One region of the Streptomyces sp. NPDC058464 genome, then DNA from elsewhere that is predicted to be linked to it. Evidence: riboswitches for the same ligand, from Rfam matches in the RefSeq annotation. Region 1 holds a riboswitch; each other region holds the start of a gene.
What was found. Region 1 has a riboswitch for cyclic di-AMP ahead of ACFWPQ_RS30895 (peptidoglycan DD-metalloendopeptidase family protein). Riboswitches for the same ligand answer to the same signal wherever they lie in the genome.

Region 1 (2,254 bases):
CGGCGAGCCGGACGACGACCTGGTTGCCGTAGGAGCCGCCCCAGCCTGCCGTGACGACCGTGCCCGTGCCGACGGCCTTGACCGGGGTGCCGGTCGGGACGACGAAGTCGACGCCCGTGTGGTAACCGCTGGACCACATGCTGCCGGCGACGTGGTAGCCGGTGCCGACGGTGGCACCGGTGACCGGAAGGGCGAAGCCGGAGGCATTCGTCACCGAGCCGTCCGACGCGGAGGCCGAGGAGGCCGAGGATGAGTTGGACGACGAGGTGGACGACGGCGAGGTGGACGACGGCGAGTTCGAGGGCGCCTCGGAACGGGAGCCGGAGTCCGCGGTGTCCGTCGTCGCGGCGTGCCGGCCGCCGAGCGTGAGCTTGAGGCCCGGGTGGATCAGCGAGGGGTTGTCGCCGACGGCCTCCCGGTTGTCGGCGTAGAGCCGGTGCCAGCCGCCGCGGACGTCGTGCTCGCGGGCGATCTTCGCAAGACAGTCGCCGGGCACCACGGTGTAGACGCGGTGCGCGGAATGCGCGGCGGAATTCTTCGCGGCCGCATTCTTCACCGCGGTCTTCTCGACCGTGGGAAGCGACTGCGTGGCCTTTTCGGAAACGGACTGCGAGGTGGCCGCGTGGGCGCCGGTGGCCCCCATGAGCGGCAGCGCCAGCGCGGCGCCACCGGTTCCGGCGACGGCCATCGAGCGGGTGAGACGCTGGGACTTGGGGCGGCGGTGCTTACCCTTCGCGGGCATGACGCATTCCTCTCCGGCGCCTGCGAGGTGAGCTGTCGGGTTCGGGCTGGAGCTGCCCGGCCACGCGGGAAGACGTGACTACACCCCTAGCCGTCCCGGGAACCGGAACAGGCGGTCGTACCTGGTGGGTCCCCCGCTCCTGCCGGGCACGGGTGAGTGTGTGGGGACTCCGGGCGGCGGCAGGATTCGGCGTTCCGACCGGATGTGTGGCGAACGTAAGCGAGTGAGACGGACGCGGACAAGCGGCCGGTTCCGCCTGTCCGGGTTTCACTTGATCCGTTACCGGAAATCCCCGTCACCCTCCGTGAATTCCGGCCCTTTCGGTTTTCCAACCTTCTTGCAAAGCACCGCAATTACGTGAACATGACGCGCGACGGACGGTCACGAATATGACGCTCCTCACGCACGTCACGCCACGTCACCTTATTCCAGAGCGAGTTGTAATGAAGGCGCCAATTCGGGCAGATGGGTTAGATGTGTCAGATCCGGCGGAGCCGGATGACCGACGCATCCAGGTCGCCCTTCAGCCCGGTGCGCAGCCCGTGATGCAACAGAACGGCACCTCGGTACACTTCGCCCGTTTCGCGGCATTCGTACGACGCCGTGGGGTCGAGGCCCTGCAGTCGCAGCGCCGGCGCCGGCTCGCCGTAGCTCTGGGCCTGCAGCCAGGCGAGGACGACGGTCTCGCCGCCGAGCGTGTACTGCACCGCGCTGAGCCCGCCGGCCGGCGGCCGCAGCCGGAACTGGTCGCCACGCTGCACGAGGGGGCGGATCTCCTTGTAGAGCTCCACCCAGCGCCCGGCCTCGGCCAGCTCCTCCTCGGTCCACCGCGAGAGGTCGCCGCCGACCCCGAGTGCCCCCGCCATCGAGCTGACGAAGCGGAAACGCAGACTGCTGACCCGGCCGTTGAGCTGGTGGTTCGGGCTGTCGGTGACCCAGGCGGACATCACCCGGGCGGGGTGGATCTGGCTGAAGCCGTGCTGGATGGCGAGCCGGTCCAGCGGGTCGGTGTTGTCGGAGGTCCACACCTCGTCGGTGCGGCTCATGATTCCGAGGTCGATCCGTCCGCCACCGCCGGAGCAGGACTCGATGGCGACGTCGGGGTGGGCCGCGCGGATCCGGTCGAGGAGGGCGTACAGCCCGCGGACGTGGTCGACCCACAGGCGCTGCGGATAGGGCTCACCGGGCCAGCCCGCGTCGGTGAAGCAGCGGTTGAAGTCCCATTTGACGTAGTCGATCGGGGCGCTGGACAGCAGGGTGTCGAGCTGCTCCCAGAGGTACTCCTGGACGTCCTCGCGGGCCAGGTTGAGGACGAGCTGGTTGCGCAGTTCTGTCCGCTTTCGCCCCTCCTGGTACTGCACCCAGTCGGGGTGCGCGCGGTACAGGTCGCTGTCCGGGTTCACCATCTCCGGCTCGACCCAGATGCCGAACTGCATGCCGAGGGCGTGCACGTAGTCGGCGAGGGGCTTGAGGCCCTTGGGGAAGCGGTCGAGGTTGGGCGTCCAGTCGCCG
Region 2 (2,254 bases), on a different contig from region 1:
TGGGTGAGCTCGACGACGACGGCCGACGGCACCACACCGGGCGCGTACGGGTCGCCGAACTGCGCGGCGAGCATCACCAGCAGCGGGCGGAACCGCTTGCCTCCGGCCCGTACGAGGTGCTGCGCGGCCTCCGTGATGAACGGGACCTCGCTCTTGGTGGCTTCTAGCAAGCCTTCCTCGACAGCCGTCAATCCGGCCTGGACATCGGCTTCCAGAGCCTGGTCCCGCACGCTCAGCCCGAACGGCCCGACGACGGTCACGAGGGGTCTCCTGTCTGCTGGTGTCTACTGGCGATTACGCGGTTTGTCGATAGGTCGCTGCCCTCACTCAAGTCAGCGTATCCGGTCGGGTTTCGATCACCGATAGCGCCCACGGTTACACCCCGGGCGCTATCGGATCACGACCGTTATGTTTTTGATCAGCCGATATGACCTGACATCCACTGACTTAACAGGAAGTGCGGGCACTTGTCCCGAACCGGGATACATGCCGTGTCCCTCGCCGGCGGCAGACCTTCCACCCGAGCGCCGCCCGGAAACGGTCCCGGCTCCCCCGACCGACGTCACCTGCCCGGGCGCACCCCACCCGTAACCCGCCGGTTCCGCCGACCCCGCCGGGGACACCCGGCGCCCGAACGGCGGCACCTCCTGCACACCCGTGCACCCTTCCTTCGCGAGACCACGCACGGCGACCTCCGCATCCCTCGAGCCACATTCCTTCACGCGCGCACCCAACTTCCCACCCCGGGCGGGTCAGTGGCACGCACACGCACCCGGAGCCGCCGAGGTTGACGGAGAGCACGCCGGAGAAGTACCTGATCCGACAATTCGGACTACTCATCGAAATCTCCGCATTAGCCCCCACTCCACCACCCCCAGGCCGGGCAATCCGCGCGAATGGAAGCGTGGCGCCTTTCCGTCGAACCAGGAAAAAGGCGGATTTCAGGAATCCCTGATGCCCGATTTGCCGCTATTGCTCTTTCGTGAAGTAGGTCACGCGGACCCGGGTGGCGCAAGGCCCGCCACAACCCTCCTTTCCCTTCCCCTGCAGGCCAGTTGAGGGTTGGCAAACGCAAAGGATCAAGTACCCCATACGCCTCAGTAAAAGGTCAATCGGTGTGTTGTGCGCATCAGGTACTTGTTCCTGACATGTGCCCTCGCATACGTTCCCGCTCGCCGGGCGGACGCCGAATCCTGCCGCCGCCCGTCGTAACCCATCGACGAGTTCATTCGCACGGCAGGAGCGGGGAACCCAGGTAAGTCGCCGGACCGGGCGGCCGACGTCAGCGGACAGACGTCGTTCCGGAACGGCTAGGGGTGAAATCGCATCGCCTTCGGGCGGTGCGGCCGGGCACTCCCCGGGCCCGAACCCGACAGCTCACCTCGCAGGCGACGGAGAGGAAAACGCCATGTCTGCTGCCGCCCAGCACCGCACTCCCCGCCGTAACCGCATCATCCGCACGCTCGTCGTCGCCGGCACCGGCGCCGCCGTCCTCGCCCTCCCGCTCATCGGGGCGACCGCCGCCTCCGCCGCCGGGTCCTCCACCACGACGGCCTCGACCACCCTCGCCGGGTACCCGAACAACCTCGACGGCTGGATCCGCGAGTCGCTCGCGATCATGCGGGAGAAGCGCATCCCGGGCACCTACAACGGCATCTACCGCAACATAATGCGGGAGTCCTCCGGCAACCCGCGGGCCATCAACCTCTGGGACTCCAACGCGGCCAAGGGCATCCCGTCCAAGGGCCTGCTCCAGGTCATCGACCCGACATTCAAGACCTACCACGTGGACGGCACGTCGTTCGACATCTACGACCCGGTCGCGAACATCACCGCCGCCTGCAACTACGCCGCCGCGCGGTACGGCTCGATGGACAACGTCCACGGCGCGTACTGAGCCGACCGACGTACCGCGCGTCAGTCGAAGAGTCTTTCGAGGACGGCGGCGATGCCGTCGTCCTCGTTCGACGCGGTGATCTCGTCGGCCAGCGCCTTGAGTTCGGGGTGCGCGTTGGCCATCGCCACCCCGTGGGCCGCCCACTCGAACATCGGGATGTCGTTGGGCATGTCCCCGAAGGCGATGGCCTGTCCGGGGCTCAGCCCCAGATGGCCGGCGGCCAGCGCGAGCCCGGTCGCCTTGGTCACCCCGCAGGGCTGGAGTTCGACGGTCCCCGGCCCCGACATCGTGACCGTCGCCAGCGAACCGACCACCGAGCGGGCGGTCGCCGCCAGTTCGTCGTCGGACAGGGTGTGG
Region 3 (2,254 bases), on a different contig from region 1:
CCATGACCCGACCGTCCGCCCGCTATGTCCTGCCCGAGTTCACGGAACGCACGGCCATGGGGCAGCGCACCCTGGATCCGTACTCGAAGCTCCTGGAGGAGCGGATCGTCTTTCTCGGCACGCCCGTCGACGAGACCTCGGCCAACGACGTGATGGCGCAGTTCATGTATCTGGAGTACGCGGCTCCGGATCGGGACATCTCGCTGTACATCAACTCCCCGGGCGGGTCCTTCAGCGCGATGGCCGCGATCTACGACACGGTCCAGTACGTGAGCTGTGACGTCGAGACGATCTGCCTCGGACAGGCCGGGGCGTCGGCGGCGGTGCTGCTCGCGGCCGGCACGCCGGGCAAGCGGTCCGTGCTGCCCGGCGCACGCATCGTGCTGCAGCAGCCGTCGCTGCCGGAACCGGTCCACGGCCAGCCGAGCGATCTGGCGATCCGGGCCGAGGAGTTGGACCGGGAACGGGCACTGCTGGAAGCGATGCTCGTGCGGCACACCGGGCGCACGGCGGAACAGGTGCACCGGGATCTGGAGCGGGACCTGATCCTGGACGCCCAGGAGGCGCTGGCCTACGGGCTGGTGGACCGGGTCGTGCCCAGTCGCCGGGCCTCGCTCGGCCTGCCGGACGCGGGGTGAGCCGCCGATGCTGCCGCCGGAACTCCCGCCGCTGCCCGCACTGACCCGCGCCGAGGGCGAGCTGATCGACCGTTACCTGGACGTGGTGGACCTGCTGGGCCGGATCAATCCGGCGCAGAACGAGGACACCTACCGCGGGCTGCGCGCCGCGCAGGCGCTGGTGCGCGCGGCGTCCGAGCTGCGTGACGCGCTGACCCTGATGCATCGTCGGGGCGAGACGGAGCTTCACGGGGACACGCTGGCACGGGCGTTGCGGGTGCTCGACGGCGAGCGCCGGACCGCTCGCGTCGCACTCCCGCCCGACTGCGTACGGTGACACCCGCGGGACTGCGGTCCTGTGCGTCGACGGCGCGACCGGGCCGGAGTCGAAACGACCCAAAGGGGTTACTGCCGTTCGGCGGAGCGTGGCGTGGTTTTACCTGCCCGCAGGAGCCGCTCGACCCGCCTGCACGGGGGTGCCCGCGAGCGGCTTTCGCGCAGGTCCGGGGCTACGCAGGGCAGTTGACGGAGAATCGAACAAAGGGTTGTCCACCCGAACGGGTGGGTGGTGAGTAACCCCACAAATCCCCGATTCCGTTGGGTTTTTCGGACACGAGTGAGTGAAGATCCCTGTCTGACGACAAGCCCCCGCCACAGCGGCGGGGCGGTCCGGGCGGACGCCGAGTCCTGCCGCCGCCCGGATTGACCCGTCGACAGAAGTGCATCGGCAGGAGTGGAGGACCCAAGCAAGCCGGGTCGCCGGCACGGTCGCACCATGACCGGGCCGAGCAGCCCTTGGGGTGAAGCCGTGGCAACACGGCCGGGCAACTTCGCCAGCCCGAATCCGACAGGTCATCCTTCACAGGCGGCTGACGAAGGGTTGCGCATGAATGCGCTCAATCGTGTTCCGTCGCTGATGGCCCGGGCCGGTACGGCCTCGGCACTGACCATCGCCGCCGTGGGCGGCTCGATCGTGATCCCGGGTGTCGCCTCCGACGCCTCGGCCGCCACGATGGCGACGAAGGCACTTCAGGTCGCTGCCTCGAAGAAGGGCGCGCCCTACAGGTGGGGCGCCACCGGGCCGAACAGGTTCGACTGCTCCGGGCTCACGCTGTACTCGTTCAAGAAGGCGGGCAAGAAGCTGCCTCGTACGGCGGCCCAGCAGTACAACAAGACCCGTCACATCTCGGCCGGCAACCGCAAGGCCGGGGACCTGGTCTTCTTCCACTCGGGTTCCAGCGTGTACCACGTCGGCATCTACGCCGGGAAGGGAAAGATCTGGCACGCCCCGAAGACCGGGGACGTGGTGAGGCTCCAGAAGATCTGGACGCGCAGCGTCTGGTACGGCCGGGTCAGCTGATCCGCGCGGCAGCACCCGGTGGCCGGCCGGCGGGGACTCAGGGCTACGGTTCCTGCTGGCCGGCCGCGGTGACGGTGCCGGCCGGGACCGTCCAGGGAAGTTCGATGGAGACGGTCTTGCCGCCCTCCCGGGTGGGGCGCACCCGGAGCTTGCCGCCGCATTCGGCGGTCAGCCAGCGGATGATGACCATGCCGCGCCCGTTGTCCTGCTGGACCGCGGCGGGAAGTCTCTTGGGGAAGCGCGGATGACTGTCCGTGACGCCGATGCGCAGCTGTTC

Region 2: it holds a riboswitch for cyclic di-AMP, as region 1 does, so the genes downstream of both, ACFWPQ_RS13520 (transglycosylase SLT domain-containing protein) here and ACFWPQ_RS30895 (peptidoglycan DD-metalloendopeptidase family protein) in region 1, are expected to answer to the same signal.
Region 3: it holds a riboswitch for cyclic di-AMP, as region 1 does, so the genes downstream of both, ACFWPQ_RS44600 (C40 family peptidase) here and ACFWPQ_RS30895 (peptidoglycan DD-metalloendopeptidase family protein) in region 1, are expected to answer to the same signal.

Annotation. Positions count from the first base shown of each region.
Region 1 is NZ_JBHXMA010000026.1:62,420-64,673, forward strand. Features, by position in the region: gene ACFWPQ_RS30895 (peptidoglycan DD-metalloendopeptidase family protein) at 1-742, opposite strand, end outside; cyclic di-AMP (ydaO/yuaA leader) riboswitch at 747-907, opposite strand; gene ACFWPQ_RS30900 (alpha-galactosidase) at 1,222-2,254, opposite strand, start outside.
Region 2 is NZ_JBHXMA010000008.1:110,499-112,752, forward strand. Features, by position in the region: gene ACFWPQ_RS13515 (polyprenyl synthetase family protein) at 1-260, opposite strand, end outside; cyclic di-AMP (ydaO/yuaA leader) riboswitch at 1,208-1,404, shown strand; gene ACFWPQ_RS13520 (transglycosylase SLT domain-containing protein) at 1,409-1,897, shown strand; gene ACFWPQ_RS13525 (HAD family hydrolase) at 1,918-2,254, opposite strand, start outside.
Region 3 is NZ_JBHXMA010000053.1:62,077-64,330, forward strand. Features, by position in the region: gene ACFWPQ_RS44590 (ATP-dependent Clp protease proteolytic subunit) at 3-638, shown strand; gene ACFWPQ_RS44595 (hypothetical protein) at 646-954, shown strand; cyclic di-AMP (ydaO/yuaA leader) riboswitch at 1,316-1,500, shown strand; gene ACFWPQ_RS44600 (C40 family peptidase) at 1,504-1,977, shown strand; gene ACFWPQ_RS44605 (ATP-binding protein) at 2,021-2,254, opposite strand, start outside.